DNA from 2 places in the Acidovorax sp. K2F genome. Region 2 is predicted to be linked to the other one. Evidence: riboswitches for the same ligand, from Rfam matches in the RefSeq annotation. Region 2 holds a riboswitch; the other holds the start of a gene.
The links. A riboswitch is a leader RNA that binds a small molecule or an ion and turns the genes downstream of it on or off. The one in region 2 is predicted to bind thiamine pyrophosphate.
Positions count from the first base shown of each region.

Region 1 (10,603 bases), on a different contig from region 2:
CCAAGCATGGTGGCCATGGAAATCCCCGGATCGACCTATGCACGCTTCACCCACCGGGGCCCTGCGCAGAACGTCGATGCGACGGTGAACTACATCTACGCAAGCTGGCTGCTGTCGGCCGGCCCGTCGCACAGCCTGGGACCGGATCTGGAAATCTACGGCTCACAATACCACCCGACGTCCAGCGACTCCGTGATGCACTACGCGATCCCGATTGCCCAGGGCAAGCGCTGACTCCACCTCCAAGAGGACCGTGCTCCTTTGGGGCGCCCTCGCTTAGGGCGTCGAACTGGCCTGCCGGAAGCGACTGAGAGAGTCCCTTTGAACCTGATTAAGATCATCCGGCGCCAGGGTCGGTACAGTAATCGAGCTGCCCGCTACTTACCGGCCAGGAGTGGTCAGCAGCTGCAATTGAGAGCGGACACTCAACGTAAAGGCAACCGGCACCTTGCGGTGAAGGGCTACACGGTGCAGGACTTCCGATAGTCGTGGAGCCCTCTACCGCAAGGTGTCTGAATTGACTGCCCAGCTATGCAGCTCCGAATGCATCTCGATGCCTGTCGACATATTCGGCGAGCTTCTGAAATACCAACTCGTCGCCGCACGCCTTGCGACTTAGATGGACGAATGGATGCGCTTCGTCGTCCTTCACGGAATCAAGCCAAGTCCGTCGCTTGGCCTCATGTAGGTGTGGCTCCGGGAACGGGAACATGCGTGAACTTTCGTCAATGCACGAAGCGACGGACTCAACACCAATACGACGGAAGGCCTCCGCAAAGAAGGAATACGGCAGATTCGTGGGGAAGTCGCTCTCGTAGAAATACTCCAGGCCGCCGTTGTCGATGATGCCCTGAGTTGTGTTGATGACCACCACTGTTTGCAAGGCCTCTGGTAACCGACTCACGCAGCCATCCGCCTCAAGCACCTTCGCTGTGGCGTATGCAGATGCACGTTCAAGCAGAGACTGAGTCATACGTATAAAGTAATCTAGACCACACAAACTGCCGGATAAAAATGCATCTCGAGGGATATTCTGCACACAAGATGCTTGTAGGCAGGATGGGGCTCATCGACTGAACGCTGTTGGCTCTTATCAATCCATTCTGAATCAATGCCTGCTTCGGGGAATGTGGCCCCATCGCAGGCTAAGGGCCCGCTAGCATCCCTCGCTGTGGGGCAGTTCGGCCAGCCGCAGCCTGCGGCGGCAGATGAAAGCGAACGCTCAACGATTGAGCTGAGCGGACGCCACCGACGTGGCACTTGGGCCGCCCTCTCGGCTGACAGAGTTTCACTTCTCGGACACGACAAACGCCTTGGTGGCGATGAGCTTGCCATTGGCGGTGAACTCCACTCTGCCTTGCCCTATTCCAAGCGCTGTGCCTGAAGTAGACGAAACCATGTAGTACGGCGACTTGTTGACTACCGGTTGGGCCTTCTGAACCGAGACTAGCCTATCCCCATTGAACCAACGAATCTCGACAGATGGCTGCCCACCGTGAACACCGGGTTTTGACGTCAACGTGGCGTGTGCATAGATTCGGCCCTCGAACGTGAACGTATCCGCGATCTCGCGAACCTCACCGAGCCTAGGGACGCTCTTGGCTGTGACGAGTGTCACTATCCAATTCTCGATAGGTACGAGTTCACCGATGGGAGGGCTTGGCGCCCGAGCGGAGGCGCCCACTCTGACATCTTGGCCGGCGCCGGCGGCTGCCGCCTGGCTCACGACGGAAGTCTGGGACGAAACCGTCGTGCATCCGAGGTTCACGACGGTTGCGGCGGCAAGCAGCAAGGGAAGCAAAGTGTTCTTCGACATAAATCCAGTGTGGGTTCTGAGCGGACTAATGTGATTTAGACCACAAAACCTGTGGGATAAACTGAACCGCGCGGGATATTCTGGACACTGATTCTCCTGGAAGTGTCTTGCAGCATAGGTTTGCAGTGATGAACTGTTTAAACATCCAAGTACAAAAGTCCGCTAAAACCGGCAAGCGTCACCTCGACAAACTATAGCTCGCCAGTCGGCAGACACCGGGATTTCCAAGAGCCGCTGCAGCAAGTCAATTGCGGCTTCCGGCAGAGCTTCTGAACGACGGCTTTGGGCCCGGAGCAGTCGGCCAGTGGACAGCTACAAAGCCGTCGTCTGACGATGAACGACTCCATGGCGTGGCCCAGCCGCATGCGCAAAGCTATAGTGTTTGGAACGAATTCGCTAAGCCGCAGCTCGCGACTCTGCTTCAACGTTGGGCCTCACTTTTCCGACCAAGCGAATGAACGAACTTGAACGAACCGCCGGTTTGGCGGCCACACCAGGCTACGAATACGCCCGACGCACCGGAAATCAACTTCATGTCGCCGGGCAGGTACCTCACAACTCAGCGGGCCAGCTCGTGGGGGTCATGGATCCGCTCGCTCAAGCCGCACAGTGCTTGAACAATCTGGACGCGCTGCTTTCGGTCCATAGCTTCTCGATGGGGGACGTTCAGCGCCTTGTTGTCTATGTCGTAGGCGAGCAGGAGAACCTAACAAAGGCTTGGGCTGGCGTACAACAGTGGTTCTCTGGTGCCGTTCCTCCAGCGACGCTCCTTGGGGTCGCATGCCTTGGCCATCCCGGCCAGCTCGTCGAGGTGGACGCAACTGTAGTCAAGAGTGCGGCTCAGCCTCGGTGAGGCCTAACCCCCCAAGCTGACGCCCTAAGGTACTTGGAGCTTAGCTCGAACGTTGACAGTCCGCTTTCGCCAGACGCGATCGGCTGCTCCTGGCCGTTTTCAGCCCTCGTGCTGAGTGTTCGCTTGCTTTCGAATTGAGAACGTGACCGTGAAGTCGGGGTCGACCACCACTTCTCCGGTGCTCCGAAGCCGGTACTCACCGGGTGGTGCTTCTCGAAACGAGCGCGTATCTGGAGGTAGGTTGTACTGCTCGCCGTCCCGCAGGCCTTGCAGCGATAGCAGAATTCCGCTGTGCTCATCTGCATGGACGATGCGGCCGAACAGTTGTTGCTGCTCGAAAGGCTCCTCGGCTCGCGCTTCGAAGTAGGCCAATCCCACGAGAACTACTTTCCCTGGGAGCTGCATCGCAAGGGTCATATCCCATGGATGCGCGTCATTGAAGTGGTTACTCATGCCGGGGAGTCTGCCTTTTAAGTTGAAAGTCTGCCGCTGGCCGGGGCCTGCCGCCATGCGCAGGTGCTAGCGGAATCAAAGTGGGAATTCGGAAACTGCACTACGACCGCCGGGACATTGGTTGCTGCCTGATCTTTGTCCAGTACTCGTCAGCCACGTCCGCATCAATGCCTGGCTGAATATTCGTCGGATAGAGCGCATCCCTACCATCTCGACGCGGACCCGATATCCAATAGTGTTCACCAGTCTCAACGTCAAAGTAGTTTGACTTAAATCTAGTGCCTTTGAGGCTCTGAAACGATTTGCCTTGGTAGTACAGAGTCGCTCCTGTCTTCGACGCAGTCACGCGGCCGATTCGAGCAGGACCAGTCAGCCCGCCCGACTTCGCCTCGATGTACATGATTCTGTTTTTCATAACTCTTCAGGTCCGCTTGTGGCCGGATTCTGCCCCACGGCGGGGGACGCGAGCGGGCCCGCTCTCGACAGTCACCGCTGCCTCAAGGCGCCATTCGCACCCATGAAGGAAATGAACTGCGCCACTTGTGAAACAGCTCGTTGACCTCACTCAACCCTGTTTAACTAGAATCCAACCATATCGCTGGGGGTGTCCTGCAATAAATCCGTTGCTGGGCTGAGATCAAACCCTTCGAACCTGTTGCCTGCATTGTTTTACTTTGCAGGCTTGAGATCATCCTCGCGCAGGGAAGCAAGTCCGCCATGGCACGGCCCTGAACACTTCAGGGCGCACTGGTGGGCGGCCCCTGCTCTGTATCTGCTTACGGAGCCATTCCATGTCCTCATCGCCTGCCACGCACGCCACCAACGAAGCGCTGGCTCCCGTCTCCCCCGACCGCCGCGTTTTCCAGTGGCATGACCACGCCTCGCTCTGGTTCAGCCTGGGCGTGGGCCTGCTGGTCATGCAGGTGGGTGCCTACCTGATGCCTGCGCTGGGCACCAAAGAGGCACTCATCGCCATCGTCGCCGGTTCCATCGTGGGCGCGGGCCTGCTGGGCTGGGTGGCCAAGCTGGGATGCGACAGCGGCCTGGCCAGCGCCGGGCTGATGCATGCCGTGTACGGCCGCACGTTTGCCAGCCTGCCGATCATCCTGAACATCGTGCAGCTGGTGGGCTGGGGCACGTTCGAGCTGGTGGTGATGCGCGATGCCACCGTGGCCATCGGCCAGCAGTCGGGCGCCATGGCCGGTGCCCACTGGCCCGTGCTGGCGACGCTGCTGTGGGGCGGCGTGGTGATGCTGCTGATCAGCGGGTCGATGGTGCAGCTGGTGCGCAAGCTGATTGCGCGCATTGCCCTGCCGCTGGTCGTGTTGTCGCTGCTGTGGCTGTCGTGGCAGTTCCTCTCGCTGGCGCAAACCCAAGGTTTTGAAGCGCTGTGGACACGCAAGGGCGACGGCGGCATGGGCGTGCTGCCCGCTCTGGACCTGGTGATCGCCATGCCCATCTCGTGGCTGCCGCTGGTGGCTGACTACGCGCGCCATGGCAAGAACGGCGGCTCGGCACTGCGCGGCACCTGGCTGGGCTATGCGCTGGCCAATATCTGGTGCTACAGCCTCGGTGTGCTGGTGGCGCTGACCTTGCCCAGCCAGGACCTGGTGCAGGCGCTGCTGCTGGCCCAGGGCGGGCTGATTGCGCTGTCGCTGATCCTGATCGACGAGGTGGACAACGCCTATGGCGACGCCTATTCGGGCGCCGTGTCGGCCCACAGCCTGCTGCCGCGCTGGGGCGTGCGCGCCTGGGGCCTGCTGGTGGCCGCGCTGTGCACCGGGCTGGCACTGGTGCTACCCATGCACAGCCTGGAGCCGTTCTTGCTGCTGCTCAGCTCGGTGTTTGTGCCGCTGTTTGGCGTGATTCTGGGGCGCCTGGCCTTCGGCACCGATGCGCCCGCCCTGCTGGCGGCTGCGCGCAAGGTGAATGCGGCGCCCGTGGCCATCTGGCTGGCGGGCATCGCGGTGTACCACCTGGCACCCAAGGTACTGCCTGACGCGGGCTCTGCCCTGCCCGCACTGGTGTTCAGCTTTGTGCTCGCCTGGGCCACGAGGCCCAAGGCACACTGAACCAATCAGTCACTATCAAAAGATGAGCGCTCAGCGCATGATTGACTAGCGCTTGAGTCTCAAAACACCCAAAAATCGCTCTACAGTGCCTGAAACACCCGCTGCGCCACGGGCGCGTAGCCGTGGTTGAGCGGGCCATGGCCGTGGCCGGTGGTGACATCCGCCCCGGCAGCAATGGCCCCCAGAATGTAGGCCCGTGCCTGTTCCACGGCCTGCTGCAGCGGCTGGCCCAGTGCCAGCTGCGCGGCAATCGCTGACGACAGGGTGCACCCGGTGCCATGCCCGTTGTGGGTGGCAATGCGCTGTGACTGCAACCGGTGGCCCTGACCTTGTGCGTGTTCCCCGCCTTGCACGGCCAACACATCCACCACCCAGTCGCCCGGAAGGTGCCCGCCTTTGAGCAGCGCGGCGCGGGCGCCCAGTCGCAGCAGGTCTTGCGCGGCCAGCTCCAGCGCCTCCACGCCCTCGATGCTGCGCCCCAGCAGCCATCCGGCCTCGTCCAGGTTGGGCGTGACCACTTCGGCCAGCGGAAACAGCTCCTGGACCAGCACGGCCACCGTCTCCTGGGCAATCAGCCGATCGCCACTGGTGGCCACCATCACCGGGTCCAGCACCACGTGCGGCAGCTGATAGGTCCGAATGGCTTCTGCCACCACGTGCACCACGTCCGGTGAGTGCAGCATGCCGATCTTGACGGCGTCCACGCCAATGTCCTGCACCACCGCATCGATCTGGGCCTTGAGCATCTCGGGCGGAATGCCATGGATGCCTGTCACCCCACAGGTGTTCTGGGCCGTGATGGCGGTGATGGCCGTCATGCCATAGCAGCCCAAGGCACTGAAGGTTTTGAGATCGGCCTGGATGCCCGCGCCGCCGCCGCTGTCAGACCCGGCAATGGAGAGCACGCGTGCGTAGCGGTGGCCCGTGGAGGGCGAGGAGGTCGTCGGTGAAATCATGGCAAAAATTATGGCCTATGCGCCACGTCAAAACGGGGCGCATGGGGGATGTGCTGTAATTCATTTTCCGGACGAAACAGGGGTGTCCCACCGCATGGTGCGCGACTGAGAAATACCCTGGGGCCCGCACAGAACCCTGTGCACTGCGGCACACGCAGCAGCCCCGCTACCCGATCCAGGTCATGCTGGCGTGGGGAGTTTCCATCAACGGTGACCCCGTTTTGTCCATGGCTGCTTGCCACTACATGGACACACTGACGGAGCTATGTCACTTCCACCTTCTTCCTTTGCCATCCTGGGCGCAGGGCTCATGGGCCGTCTGCTGGCTGTGGAGCTTGCGCGTCTGGGGCACCGCGTGGACATCTATGACGCGGGCAGCCCCGCCGCCGAGAACTCGGCTGCTACGGTGGCCGCGGCCATGCTGGCGCCGCTGGCAGAGTCCGCGATCACCGAACCCGGCGTGGTGCGCATGGGCCGCCACGCGTTGACGCGCTGGCCCGAGTTGCTGGCAGCTCTGTCAGAACCCGTTTTTTTTCAGCAGGCCGGCACGCTGATCGTGTGGCATCGCCAGGACGCGACCGAAGCCCAGCGTTTCACCCGCCAGCTCGAAAACAACCAGCGCGGCCTGCCCGAGCTGCCCGCCCTGCAAAAGCTCGATAGTGGCGCCCTGGAGCAGGTGGAGCCCGCCCTTGCGCACCGCTTCAACCAGGGCCTGTACCTGCCCGGCGAAGGCCAGCTAGACAACCGCCAGTTGCTGGCCGCCCTGGTGGTGGAAATGGAGCGCCTGGGAGTGCGCATGCACTGGCACACGCCCCAGTCGCCCGAAGCCTTTACGCCCGGCGCACCCGGCCAGCCTGACCGGGTGCTGGACTGCCGGGGCCTGGGCGCCAAGGGCCAGTGGAGTGCCTTGCGCGGCGTGCGTGGCGAAGTGGTGCGCATCCATGCGCCCGACGTCACGCTGCAGCGCCCCACCCGGCTGGTGCACCCGCGCTACCCCATCTACATTGCGCCCAAGGAAGACCATCTGTTTGTCATTGGCGCGACCGAGATCGAGTCCGACGACCGCTCCCCGGCCAGTGTTCGCTCCACCCTGGAACTGCTGAGCGCCGCCTATGCGGTGCACCCCGGCTTTGGCGAGGGCCGCATCCTCGAGCTGGCCACGCAGTGCCGCCCCACGCTGCCCGACAACCTGCCCGCCATCCGCCAGACCCGCCCGGGCGTGCTGGAGATCAACGGTCTGTACCGCCACGGCTTCATGATCTCGCCCGCCATGCTGGATGTGACCCTGGAGGTGCTGAACACGGGACAATCGACCCTGTCCGAACGTTTTGACCTCCGGCTGGAACTGGAGCCAGCCGCACCCGCCCCGACCGGCGTTGCAGCCCCCGCATTTGCATGAACATCTCGATCAACCAAATCCCACACGAACTGCCCGAAGGTGCCACCGTGGCCGATGCTGTGGCCGCCATCGAAGCGCGCCCCCCGTTTGCCGTGGCGGTGAACACCACTTTTGTGCCCAACACCCGCTACGCCGCCCATGCGCTGCAGCCTGGCGACCGTGTGGAGATCATCTCGCCGGTCACGGGCGGCTGAATCAGCCAAAATTCAATCAAAAGAGCTGTAAGCGCTTATAAATCATGCACTAGCAGCTACAAAAATCATAGTAAACCAATGACCACTCCGACGCCCCAAGACCCGCTGGTGCTGTATGGCCAGACGTTCGCCAGCCGCCTGCTGCTGGGCACCTCGCGCTACCCATCGCCCGCCGTGCTCGAAGCCGCTGTGCAACGCGCCAAGCCCGCCATGGTTACGGCATCCCTGCGCCGCCAGGGCAGCAACCCGGCCGAAAGCGGCAGCAGCTTCTGGGATCTGCTGCGCAAGCTCAACGTGCCCGTGCTGCCCAACACCGCTGGCTGCCACAGCGCGCAAGAGGCCATCACCACCGCCCAGATGGCGCGTGAGGTGTTCAACACCCCCTGGATCAAACTGGAGCTGATCGGCGATGACTACACCCTGCAGCCCGACACGCTGAACCTGGTGGGCGTGGCCGAGCACCTCATCAAGGAAGGTTTTCAGGTGCTGCCCTACTGCACCGAAGACCTGGTGCTCTGCCAGCGCCTCGTCGATGTGGGCTGCCAGGCCGTGATGCCTTGGGCCGCCCCCATCGGCACCGGGCGCGGCCCGGTCAACCCCTATGCGCTGCAAACGCTGCGCGAGCGCCTGAACGTGCCCATGCTGGTGGATGCCGGGTTGGGCCTGCCTTCGCACGCCTGCCAGGTCATGGAATGGGGCTACGACGGCGTGCTGCTGAACACCGCCGTGGCCCTGGCCCAAGACCCCGTGACCATGGCCGGCGCATTTGCCGATGCCGTCAGCGCCGGGCGCGCAGCCCGCCTAGCCGGTGCCATGGCCGCACAAGACGCCGCCCAGCCCAGCACCCCCGTGCTGGGCACCCCTTTCTGGCACCACGCCCATGCATGACACCACCACCCTGGCGCAGGCCATCCTGAGCCACCACGCGGCCACCTTTGCGGGGTTTGCGCCCGAGCCCGTGCCAGCCCCCACGTTGCAGGACCCTGTCTACCTCGCCGCGCTACAGGCCTGCAGCCAATTGGGCTTCATCGCCCATGACGCAGAATGCCTGGCCCGCGCCTGGCAGGTGCGCGCGCTGCGCACTGGCAGTGCACAGCCCGAGCAATGGCCGGACGAGCCCCAGGACTTTGGCCTGCAGCGCCTTCCGCGCGCCCAGCAGTTCGCCGCGTGCCCGGAGCACCTGGGCTTGTATGCCGTACTGCCCGACGCCCAGTGGGTGGGCCGCATGGCACGTGCCGGGGTGCCCACGGTGCAATTGCGCTTCAAGTCGGACGACGCCCAGGCCATCCGGACCGAAGTTCAGGCCGCCGTCCAGGCGGTGCAAGGCACAGGCGCGCTGTTGTTCGTCAACGACCACTGGCGGGACGCCATCGAAGCTGGCGCCTACGGCATTCATCTGGGCCAGGAAGACCTGGACGCACTCACCGCAGAGCAACTGCAAACGCTTTATCGCTCGGGCCTGCGTCTGGGCGTGAGCACCCATGGATATGCCGAAATGGTGCGTGCCGACGCCGTGGGGCCCAGCTATATCGCGATGGGTGCAGTGTTCCCCACGACCCTGAAAAAAATGGCCACCGCTCCCCAGGGCGTGGGCAGGCTGGGCGTGTATGCGCGGCTGATGCGGCACTACCCGCAGGTGGCGATTGGTGGGATCAGCGCCGAGCAGTTCCCCAGGGTACTGGCCACTGGCGTGGGTTCCGTGGCCGTGGTGCGTGCCTTGGTCAATGCACCGGACCCTGAAGCATCGGCCGCAGAGCTGATGGCGCTGATGCGGTGACGGCTCGGTGGCGATAGCTGCCACGGCGGTTATCGCGCATCCCTCACGACCATCGCAGCGCCACCTGGATAGTCGCCGGGTGGCCGATTGGTCGCCTGCTCGCTACTTGTTGTCGGGCTTCTTCATCTGCTCCAGCTCAAGGCGGAGCTCCATGAGATCGTTCTCCATGCCAAAGCCGACCGGCTGGCCCGCTGGCGGCGGCGCCGTCACGGGCACCGGGGGCAGATCGCTGAGCGTGAGGTGGGGTGGTTCCGACAGATCCAGGTCGAGCGGAATGCCCCGCGAATCCTCGCCTACTGCTGCTGCGGGCCTGGAGGGAGTGGCTGCAGAGCGCACGGGCTCGGGCTCCTGCTGGGCCTTCATCGCGAACTCGAACTCCAGGCTGGCTGCCAGTGAATCAAGTGGCTGGTCGTCGTGCAGCGCCACCGGTGCAGGAGCTGCAGGTGCCACCAGGGTCTCGGACCGGGGCGGTGCCAGGGGCGTCGTCCGCTTGCGCGGGGGCGCTGCACCACGCGCGCTGGCGGGCGTGGTCTGTGCAATCGCCAGCAGCAGCAAAAGATCGTCATAGGCCGCCAGATCAAACGGCTCCACCGCTTCAGCGCCCGTGCGGCGGAACAGGAATTTCTCCAGCAAGCCCAGCACCGCAGGCGTTGTCCACTCGGCCTCGATCTCGGCGAGTGCGTCGGTGTAGTGGTACAGCATGCGGCCCGTGCGGTGAAAGCCCGCAAACTCCGGCACTTGCGCGTTGAAGGACTGCATGAACTGCGTTCGCAGCTGCGCAAACTCATCCACACGGCTGAGCGTGTGGTACAGCCGCAATAGCTCCAGGTAGGCCAAGGGCGAGGTCTGGCGGTGCTCGGCAATGTGATTCTTCAGCACCTCGATGGCCTGCTGGTGCTCGCCCACCGAGACAAAAAATTCAGCCTGCTGCTGGATGTCAAACAGCTCTTCAGGGTTGACGATGTGGGGCGCTACCGAGGCGGCGGCCGGCGCGGAAACCGACTTCGCCTGCAAGGGGGCGGGAGCACTCGCCGCCGGGCTGGTCGCTACGAAGCGCGGTTCCACGGCCGCAGGGGCTGCCTT
Region 1 covers NZ_JAOBSQ010000030.1:232,630-243,232, reverse strand. Annotated here, with positions in the region: gene N4G42_RS10245 (helix-turn-helix domain-containing protein) at 1-234, shown strand, start outside; gene N4G42_RS10240 (DMP19 family protein) at 530-973, opposite strand; gene N4G42_RS10235 (hypothetical protein) at 1,289-1,816, opposite strand; gene N4G42_RS10230 (RidA family protein) at 2,271-2,669, shown strand; gene N4G42_RS10225 (hypothetical protein) at 2,769-3,179, opposite strand; gene N4G42_RS10220 (purine-cytosine permease family protein) at 3,914-5,194, shown strand; gene thiD (bifunctional hydroxymethylpyrimidine kinase/phosphomethylpyrimidine kinase) at 5,275-6,150, opposite strand; TPP riboswitch at 6,219-6,364, shown strand; gene thiO (glycine oxidase ThiO) at 6,416-7,549, shown strand; gene thiS (sulfur carrier protein ThiS) at 7,546-7,743, shown strand; gene N4G42_RS10200 (thiazole synthase) at 7,822-8,631, shown strand; gene N4G42_RS10195 (thiamine phosphate synthase) at 8,624-9,520, shown strand; gene N4G42_RS10190 (hypothetical protein) at 9,623-10,603, opposite strand, start outside.
Region 1: it holds a riboswitch for thiamine pyrophosphate, as region 2 does, so the genes downstream of both, thiO (glycine oxidase ThiO) here and thiC (phosphomethylpyrimidine synthase ThiC) in region 2, are expected to answer to the same signal.

Region 2 (10,603 bases):
CGCGTGGTGGAGACGGCCAAGGCCATCAACATCAGCAGCGACCAGCGCCTGTTGCTGGTGGAGCCGCAGGAATTCGTGATCGACGGGCAGGATGTGAAGGAGCCCATCGGCATGAGCGGCATCCGCCTGGAGGCCAAGATCCACATCGTGACCGGCGCGCAGAGCGCGGCCGAGAACATCATCAAGTGTGTGCGCCGCTGCGGCCTGGAGGTCGAGCAGCTCATGCTCAATCCTCTGGCCAGCAGCCAGGCCGTGCTCACTGACGACGAGCGCGAGCTGGGCGTGGTGGTGGTGGACATCGGCGCGGGCACGACCGATGTCGCCATCTTCACTGGCGGCGCGATTCGCCACACCGCGGTGATTCCGATTGCGGGCGACCTCATCACCAGCGACATCGCCATGGCACTGCGCACGCCGACCAAGGACGCGGAGGACATCAAGGTGGAAAGCGGCTACGCCAAGCAACTGTTGGCTGACCCCGAGGCGCAGGTGGAAGTGCCCGGCCTGGGCGACCGCAGCCCGCGCATGCTGAGCAAGCAGGCGCTGGCCGGTGTGATCGAGCCGCGTGTCGAAGAAATCTTCTCGCTCGTGCAGCAGGTGGTGCGCGAGTCGGGCTACGAAGAAGTGCTGTCGTCGGGCATCGTGCTCACGGGCGGCAGCTCGGTCATGCCGGGAATGATCGAACTGGGCGAGGACATCTTCCTCAAGCCCGTGCGGCGCGGCATACCGAAGTATTCCAGCGCCCTGGCTGACATGGTGGCCCAGCCCCGTGCAGCCACCGTGATGGGGCTGCTGGAAGAAGCGCGCCTGGCACGTCTGCGCGGCTTCAAGGTGGCTCAGAAGAGTGGGTCCATGAAGACCGCATTCGGGCGCTTCAAAGATTTCATCGTGGGGAATTTCTGACCATGAAATACCCCCTGTGGCTAGCGCGTGGAAGCCCTCACCAGATACCGCGCGAGCGATGGCGATGTACAGGACCGCCACGCACTACAAGAAAAATGATCCCATCTCTCAATTGGCAATTGCATACGAATTTAGAACCAGGAGCTCCAAGATGACCATCGAAATGATCGAAGCCGAAGAATTCAACCAGGGCACCCAGATCAAGGTGATCGGTGTGGGCGGTGGCGGCAGCAATGCCGTCGAGCACATGATTGCCCGCAGCGTGCAGGGCGTGGAGTTTGTCAGCGCCAACACCGATGCACAGGCGCTCACGCGCAGCTCGGCGCACCGCGTCATCCAGCTGGGCAACAGCGGCCTGGGTGCTGGGGGCAAGCCCGAGAAAGCCCGCGATGCGGCTGAGGCGGCGGTGGCCGATATCCGTGAAGCCATCTCTGGCGCCCACATGCTGTTCATCACGGCGGGCATGGGCGGCGGCACGGGCACGGGCGCTGCGCCCGTGATCGCGCGCGTGGCCAAGGAGATGGGCATCCTGACGGTGGGCGTGGTCACCAAGCCTTTCGACTGGGAAGGCGGTCGCCGCATGAAGAATGCGGACGATGGCCTGGCTGAACTGGAAGCCAACGTGGACTCGCTGATTGTTGTGCTCAACGAGAAGCTGCTGGACGTGCTGGGCGACGACATCACCCAGGACGAGGCCTTTGCGCACGCCAATGACGTGCTCAAGAACGCTGTGGGCGGTATCGCTGAGATCATCAACGAATACGGCCAGGTGAACGTGGACTTTGAAGACGTGCGCACCGTGATGGGCGAGCCGGGCAAAGCCATGATGGGCACGGCCACGGCCAGCGGCCCAGACCGCGCACGCATCGCAGCCGAGCAGGCCATCGCCTGCCCGCTGCTCGAAGGCATCGACCTGTCGGGCGCCAAGGGTGTGCTGGTGCTGGTCACGGCCAGCAAGGGCAGCCTCAAGCTGTCCGAGTCACGCCAGGCCATGAACACCATCAACGCCTACGCATCGACCGACGCGCACGTGATCTTTGGTGCTGCCTATGACGAAAGCCTGGGTGACGAGATCCGCGTGACCGTGGTGGCCACGGGTCTGTCGCGTGCCAATGCGCGCCGGCAGCCCATCTCGGTGGTGCAGGGTGGCCTGCGCACGGGTACGGACAACATGGCCTACCAAATGCCTGTCGCCGGTGTGGGTACGCTGGGTGGTGCCGTGGGCGTGCAAGGCGGCCACACGGGCAGCGCGCAGGCCGACTATGGCAGCATGTCGGTACCCAGCGTGTGGCGTACCAACCGCACGCAGGCCGCAGCCCGCGTGGATGCCCTGTCGTCCGGCGGTATGGATGACCTGGAAATCCCCGCCTTCCTGCGCAAGCAAGCGGACTGACAACCGCGCTGATCGCACCCTGCGGCCCCCTCCCGGGGGCTGCAAGACAAAAAGCCCTGCCGGCGCAAGCTGGTAGGGCTTTTTGACTGGGCGAACGTCAGCAGGCTCTCAGGCCTGGGCCGCCCCAGGCCTCTGAGTGGTCAGAAAGATTCCCAGTCATCGTTATTGTCAGCCGCAGGCTTGGGGCTGCTTGCCTTGGGGGGCAATGCCGCCGCTGGCGCGGGTGAAGGCGCAGCAGCACGAGGGGCTGCCGGCGCCTTGGCCAGGGCCGGGCGGGGCGCTGCCGCACGCACGGCAGGTGCCACTGCGGGGCGGGGCGCAGCTGCGGGGCGGCTGGCCGGGGCGGGCGCGGAGGTGCTGCCGTTCACGCGGAACAGCGCCACCACCTGGGTGAGCTTCATGGCTTGCTCGCGCAGGCTGTCTGCTGCTGCAGCCGACTGCTCCACCAGCGCTGAGTTCTGCTGGGTCATCTGGTCCAGCTGGTTCACGGCGGTGTTGACCTGGGCAATGCCCTGGCTCTGCTCCGATGTGGCTGAGCGGATTTCTCCAATGATGTCTGTCACGCGTTGAACGCTGTCCACGATCTCGGTCATGGTGGCGCCTGCATTGCCCACCAGTTGCGTGCCCGATGCCACCTTCTCCACGGAAGCGTCGATCAATGTCTTGATTTCCTTGGCGGCTGCAGCGCTGCGCTGTGCCAGACTGCGTACTTCGCTGGCGACCACCGCGAAACCGCGACCCTGTTCACCTGCGCGCGCTGCCTCGACGGCGGCGTTGAGCGCCAGGATGTTGGTCTGGAACGCGATCCCGTCGATGACGCCGATGATGTCGCTGATCTTGTTGCTGCTGGCGTTGATGTCCTGCATGGTGGATACCACTCGGGACACCACTTCCCCTCCGCGCGCCGCCACGGCAGCCGCTGAAGTTGCCATCTGGTTGGCGGTTTGCGCGGAGTCCGATGTCTGCTTGACGGTGCTGGTCAGCTCCTCCATGCTGCTGGCGGTGGTTTGCAGGTTGCTGGCCGTGTCTTCGGTGCGGTGGGCCAGGTCGTTGTTGCCCTGGGCAATTTCCCCCGACGCCGTAGCAATGCTGTCCGTGGCCGACCGTACCTCGGTCACCAGCTTGCGCAGCGAGGCCACCATGTGGGCCAAGCCATCGAGCATGGAGCCGGGCGGTGCAGCCGGAATCTGGGCATCCAGGTTGCCTTCGGCCACTTCGGACATGATGGCAATGGCGTGGGTGGGTTCGCCACCAATCTGGCGCAACACCGAGCGCGACACCAGCAGGCCGATCACCCCCACCGCCACAAACACCGCGACCACCAGTGCAAGGCTCGACCACAGGGCCTTGCGCAGCATGGCATCGACGTCGTCCGTATACAGCCCGGAGCCCACCATCCAGTTCCAGCCGTCCACTTTGACTATGTACTGCAGCTTGGGCACGGGTGTCTGCTGGCCGGGGCGCGCGAACATGGTGGGCACAAAGGCCTTGCCGTCCTTGCTGCTGCGCATGCCGTTGACCAGCAGGCCGATGATGTCCACGCCCGAACCATCCTTGACCTTGCCGAGCATGTCCTGCCCGTCCCACTCGGTCTTGAAGGGGTGCATCACGCCAACGCCCTCGGTGGTCCAGATGTAGAAATATTCGGTCTTGCCCTCGGGGCCACCGTAGCGTGCAATGCGCAGGGCGTCCTTGGCAGCCTTCTGCGCGTCTTCCACCGACATGGCGCCACTCGCGGCCTTGGCCTGGTAACCGACCACGATGCTGTGTGCGGACTGGACGGCGGTGGTCAGCAGGTCCTTGCGGGACTCGGTGATCAGTCGCCGCTCCTGGAGGAGTGACAGGATGGCCATGATCAGCAGCGCCGTGAGCGCGGTGCCGATCATGAGCATGACTTTCATCTTGAAACTGAGTTTGCTCATGGGAGTCTCCTGTGGGGCGGGTGTCGTGTGTTCATGTTGTGGTTGTTAAGGCCCTGTGTACCAAATTGTGCGGCGAACCATGGGGCCTGCACAGTAGGTGAAAACGCGGCGGTAGCTCTACGTACGCGTCGCTTTGAGGTGCGACAAGACCTCGGCACGTGCGGGGCGGTGCCGCAGAAACTAAAATGCGCAGATGCTCCAGCAACGCACCCTCAAGACCCTGACCCGCGCCGTAGGCGTGGGTCTGCACAGCGGCCAACGGGTCGAGTTGACCCTGCGGCCCGCGCAGCCGGACACAGGCATCGTGTTCCGGCGGGTGGATCTGCCGCAGCCGGTGGACATTCCCATCCGTGCCGAGGCGGTGACGGATACGAGGCTGGCGTCCACCATCGCAGTGGGCAATGCCAAGGTGCACACGGTGGAGCACCTGATGTCGGCCTGTGCGGGGCTGGGCATCGACAACCTGTACGTGGACATCACGGCCGAAGAGGTCCCCATCCTCGATGGGTCTTCGGCCTCGTTTGTGTTCCTGTTGCAAAGCGCCGGGGTGGAACTGCAGAACGCACCCAAGCGCTTTATCCGCGTCACCCGGCCCGTGGAGGTGCGCGAGGGTGAGGGTGCCAACGCCAAGTGGGCGCGCCTCACGCCGTACCACGGCTACAAGCTCAGCTTCGAAATCGACTTTGACCACCCGGCGGTGGACTCCACTGGCCAGCGCGTCGAGTTTGACCTGGGGCAAGGCAACTACAGCCGCGACATTGCCCGGGCGCGCACCTTCGGCTTCACCCGTGATGTGGAGATGATGCGCTCCAACGGCCTGGCGCTGGGCGGCGGGCTGGACAACGCCATCGTGATGGACGACTACAAGGTGCTCAACAGCGACGGCCTGCGTTATGACGACGAGTTCGTGAAGCACAAGATCCTGGATGCCATGGGTGACCTGTACCTCATCGGCAAGCCGCTGCTGGCCGCCTACAGTGCGTTCCGCTCGGGCCACGCCATGAACAACCTCTTGCTGCGTGAGCTGCTGGCCCAGCGTGATGCCTGGGAGGTGGTCACGTTCGAGGACGAGCGCCAGGCTCCCACCGGCTTTGCGCAGCCTGCGCGCGCCTGGTAGCACGCACATGTTGATCTTTCGCTGGCTGGCCATGCTGCTGCTCCTGGCGGCGGCCGTGTCGTTCGCGTTTTACGCGGGCACCGGGCAGCCGCGCTACAAGCGCCTGGGGCTCGTCATCCTCAATTGGACAGTGATTGCCGCCGTCTTTTTCTTCGCGGTGATCCTCATCGGCCGCCTGGCCTGATGTATCTGTTGATTGGGGGGCTCTGCTGCCCCGTTTTTCCTCTGCCCTATACTCGCGCCTGCTCCGGGGTGTGCTAATGCGCTGAGATGCGAGAGGCGTGAAGAAATTCAGGCGAGCTTGCGAACCCGACGAACTTGATCCGGTTCATACCGGCGGAAGAAGAGCCGACCTCCTTGTCCCCGTGCCTGCAGTTTTTGCTGGCACGCCATGCCCCAGGCGCTGCCGTACCTGGGGGGCGCACAGGTCCATTCCGGAGCAGACCCACCGCCACCGGAACCAGGAGACCTGCCCATGAACGCCCCCGACCCACACGCCACACTGGCTGCCCCTGAAAAGTTCGCCGAGCTGCTCGCACGCACCCGCGAACCCTTCCCCGCATCCCGCAAGGCCTATATCCCCGGCCATCTGCACACCGACCTGCGCGTGCCTGTGCGCGACATCGCGCTCTCCAACGGCGAGCTGGTCAGCGTGTACGACACCTCCGGCCCCTACACCGATCCCAACGCCGTGATCGACGTGCGCCAGGGCTTGGCCAGCGTGCGCGGTGGCTGGATCACCGGCCGTGGCGATGTGGAGCACTACGAAGGCCGCGCGCCCGTAGCGCTGGACGACGGCCAAAAGAGCGAAGACGCCACCCGCCTCGCCCAGCTGCGCGCCGAGGCCGCCGCGCTGCAGCGCAAGCCCCTGCGCGCCAAGGCGGGTGCCAATGTCACGCAGATGCACTACGCCAAGAAGGGCATCATCACGCCCGAGATGGAATACGTGGCCATCCGGGAAAACGGCAAGCGCGAGTGGATGGAGCAGTACATGGCCGACGCAGGCCGCGAGAAGCGCCTGATGGGCAACCCCCTGGGTGCGAGCATCCCGCGCATCATCACGCCTGAGTTTGTGCGCGACGAAGTGGCCCGGGGCCGCGCCATCATCCCCGCGAACATCAACCACCCCGAGGTGGAGCCGATGGCAATTGGCCGCAACTTCCTGGTCAAGATCAACGCCAACATCGGCAACTCGGCCGTCACCTCCAGCATCGAAGAAGAAGTGGAAAAGCTCGTCTGGGCCATCCGCTGGGGTGCCGACAACGTGATGGACCTGTCCACCGGCAAGAACATCCACACCACACGCGACTGGATCGTGCGCAACAGCCCTGTGCCCATCGGCACGGTGCCGATCTACCAGGCGCTCGAAAAAGTGGGCGGCGTGGCCGAGGAGCTGACCTGGGCGATCTTCCGCGACACGCTGATCGAGCAGGCCGAGCAGGGCGTGGACTACTTCACCATCCATGCGGGCGTGCGCCTGGCTTACATCCACCTCACGGCGCAGCGGCGCACGGGCATCGTCTCGCGCGGCGGCTCCATCATGGCCAAGTGGTGCATGGCACACCACCGCGAGAGCTTCCTGTACGAGCACTTCGAAGACATCTGCGACATTATGAAGGCGTACGACGTGTCGTTCAGCCTGGGTGATGGCCTGCGCCCAGGCTGCGCGTCCGATGCCAATGACGAAGCGCAATTTGCCGAGCTGCACACGCTGGGCGAACTCACGCAAGTGGCCTGGAAGCACGACGTGCAGACCATGATCGAAGGCCCCGGCCATGTGCCCATGCACATGATCCAGGCCAACATGACCGAGCAGCTCAAGACCTGCCACGAGGCGCCGTTCTACACCCTGGGCCCGCTGACCATCGACATCGCCCCCGGCTACGACCACATTGCTTCGGCCATTGGCGCGGCCATGATCGGCTGGATGGGGACGGCCATGCTGTGCTACGTGACGCCCAAGGAGCACCTGGGACTGCCCGACCGCGACGACGTGAAGCAGGGGATCATTGCGTACAAGATCGCCGCCCACGCGGCCGATGTGGCCAAGGGCCACCCCGGCGCTCGCTCGCGCGACGATGCGCTCAGCCAGGCGCGTTTTGACTTCCGCTGGCAGGACCAGTTCAACCTGGGCCTGGACCCCGAAACGGCCAAGGAATACCACGACGAGACCCTGCCCAAGGACTCGGCCAAGGTGGCACATTTCTGCTCGATGTGTGGCCCCAAGTTCTGCTCGATGAAGATCACCCAGGAGGTGCGTGACTTCGCCGCCCAGAAGGGCGTGGCCGAGGCTGAAGCCCTGGCCCAGGGCATGCAGACCAAGGCGGCCGAGTTCCAGAAAGGCGGGGGCGAGCTGTACATCCCGCTCAAGCCCGTGTGACAGCAGCGCAATAAGCGCAGCTACTGGCCCCGAGGATTCCCTGAAACAGGGTCCCGGGGCCGTGCTTACCCTGTGCGGTGGACCGCCTTGCCCGGCATATAGTCCCGCCCACCCCCGGCCCAGAAGGTGGGGGGTGTGTGTGGCACCAAATTTGCTATGCTGGACTGTCTGTTAAAAAATGTAAGGAAGAGCCATGAATGCTCTCGGCCGCTTCTCCATCCGCACGCGTCTCTACTTCGGAACCGTCTTTTCCCTGATCCTTCTGGTCGTCATTGGTGCCATGGGCTACGTGGCCCTGGACCGAACGCGCGGCACGCTGCAGGTGCTGTTTTCAGAACGCGTGCAGACGCTGACAGACATGTCCGAGCTGCGTACCACCCTGGGTGACCTGCGCCGGACCGAAAAAGACATCATCATCAACTTCAACAACTCGGTCGAGGTCTCGGCCCTGCGCGAGTCCTGGGCCAAAACCCTGACCTCCCTGCGCAAGCGCCTGGCCGATGTGCGGCAAGTGCAGTCGGGCGATGCCGAGTTTGTGGCCTCGATCGACAAATCGCTCGACGAGATCAAGCAGTACGAAACTGGCATCTCACCCATCTTCGAGAAGATCGAGGGCGCGCAGCTTGACGGCGCAGGGGGCGGCGCCTACGCCGACCGCCTGAAGGTCCACATGGAAGCCACCGACAAGCTGTTCTCCAGCCTGGCGGGTTCGGCTCGTGCGCAGATGGACGAGGCCCGCGCGGGTGTCGAATCGCGCACCTCCACCATGGCCGCGCTGATTGGTGTGGGCCTGGTGCTGGCGCTGGCGGTGCTGATTCCGCTCACGTTCTTCAGCGTGCGTTCCATCACAAAATCCCTCGGACAGGCGCAGGAGCTGGCCGAACGCATTGCCAGTGGCGACTTGTCGCGCGATGTGGCGGCCATGAACCAGGATGAAGTGGGCCAGCTGGTAGGCGCCATGGGCCGCATGCAGGACTCGTTGCGTGACCTGGTGCGCCAGGTGCAGGACGCGGCGGGCAACATCTCCACCGCCAGCTCCGAGATCGCCAGCGGCAACCATGACCTGAGCCACCGCACCGAGCAGACAGCGGCCAACCTGGAAGAGACCGCCTCATCGATGGAGGTGCTGACCAGCACCGTGCAGCAAAGCGCCCAGGCCTCGCGCCAGGCCAGCGACTTTGCCTCGTCCGCCGCCGAGGTGGCTGCACGCGGCGGCGCCGTGGTGTCGCAGGTGGTGACCACCATGGACCAGATCACCACCAGCTCGCGCAAGATCGCGGACATCACGGGCGTGATCGATTCGATTGCGTTCCAAACCAACATCCTGGCGCTCAACGCGGCGGTGGAAGCCGCCCGTGCCGGTGAGCAGGGCCGTGGCTTTGCGGTGGTGGCCAGCGAGGTGCGCAACCTGGCGCAGCGCAGCGCCGAAGCTGCCAAGGAGATCAAGGGCCTGATCGGTTCGTCGGTGGAGCGGGTCGAAGACGGCTCGCGCCTGGTGAGCCAGGCCGGCCAGACCATGACCGAGATCGTGAGCAGCGTGCGGCGCGTGTCCGACATCATTGCGGAGATCACCGCTTCGTCGGCCGAGCAAAGCGACAACATCGGCCAGATCAGCCAGTCGGTCACCCAGCTCGACCAGATGACCCAGCAGAACGCGGCGCTGGTGGAGGAGTCCACCGCAGCGTCCGAGTCGCTGCGCGAGCAGGCGCACCACCTCAACAGCGCGGTCAGCCAGTTCAAGCTGCAGGATGGCGCGACGGCATCCCCGGCGTTTAGCACCTCGGCACCCGCAACGCCCGCCGCACCTGCGATGGCCCAGGTGGGGCGCCGGCCCGCGCTGCAGATCCGGTAGTTTGAAGTGTTTTTGGCTGGTAGCGCTAGTGCTTCATGCGCTAACGGCTATCAAAAACGTAGCAAATCAGTCTCGCGTCACCCGCAGCACTTCTTCGCGGCTGGTGATGCCGGCGGCAATCAGGCGTTCGCCGTCGTCCCGCATCAGCGCCATGCCACCCGCCAGCGCTGCGGTGCGGATGTCGGCCTCTGAGGCCTGGTTGTGGATCTGTGCCCGGATCGCGTCCGTGGTCACCAGCAACTCGAACACGCCCGTGCGGCCGGTGTAGCCCGTCTGGCCGCAGTGCTCACACCCGCTGCCGTGGCAGTGGCTGCAGAACTTGCGCACCAGGCGCTGTGCCAGCACGCCCAGCAGCGACGACGACAGCAGGAACGGCTCCACGCCCATGTCCGTCAGGCGCGTGACGGCGCTGGCGGCGTCGTTAGTGTGCAGGGTGGCCAGCACCAGGTGACCCGTGAGCGAGGCCTGGATGGCAATCTGCGCGGTCTCGAAGTCGCGGATTTCGCCAATCATGATGATGTCTGGGTCCTGCCGCAGGATGGCGCGCAGGGCCTTGGCAAAGGTCAACTCGATTTTGCTGTTGACCTGGGTCTGGCCCACGCCCGGCAGCTCGTATTCGATGGGGTCTTCCACCGTCATGATGTTGTTGCGCGTGGCGTCGAGCCGACCCAGCGCTGCATACAGCGTGGTCGTCTTGCCCGAGCCCGTGGGGCCGGTGACCAGGATGATGCCGTGCGGCTGGCCGATCAGGCCCTCAAAGCGGCGCAGGGTGTCGCCCTGCATGCCCACGGCCTCCAGGCTCAGCTTGCTTTCACTCTTGTCCAGCAGGCGCAGCACGGCGCGCTCGCCGTGCGCGCTGGGTAGGGTGGAGACGCGCACGTCGATGGCGCGCGTGCCCAGACGCAGGCTGATGCGGCCGTCTTGGGGCAGGCGTTTTTCGCTGATGTCCAGGTCGGCCATGATCTTCAGGCGCGAGATCAATGCGGCATGCAGCGCGCGGTTGGGCTGCACCACTTCGCGCAGCGTGCCGTCCACG
Region 2 covers NZ_JAOBSQ010000009.1:162,778-173,380, forward strand. Annotated here, with positions in the region: gene ftsA (cell division protein FtsA) at 1-903, shown strand, start outside; gene ftsZ (cell division protein FtsZ) at 1,055-2,296, shown strand; gene N4G42_RS04295 (methyl-accepting chemotaxis protein) at 2,437-4,218, opposite strand; gene lpxC (UDP-3-O-acyl-N-acetylglucosamine deacetylase) at 4,412-5,335, shown strand; gene N4G42_RS04305 (hypothetical protein) at 5,343-5,519, shown strand; TPP riboswitch at 5,574-5,697, shown strand; gene thiC (phosphomethylpyrimidine synthase ThiC) at 5,838-7,715, shown strand; gene N4G42_RS04315 (methyl-accepting chemotaxis protein) at 7,909-9,567, shown strand; gene N4G42_RS04320 (GspE/PulE family protein) at 9,634-10,603, opposite strand, start outside.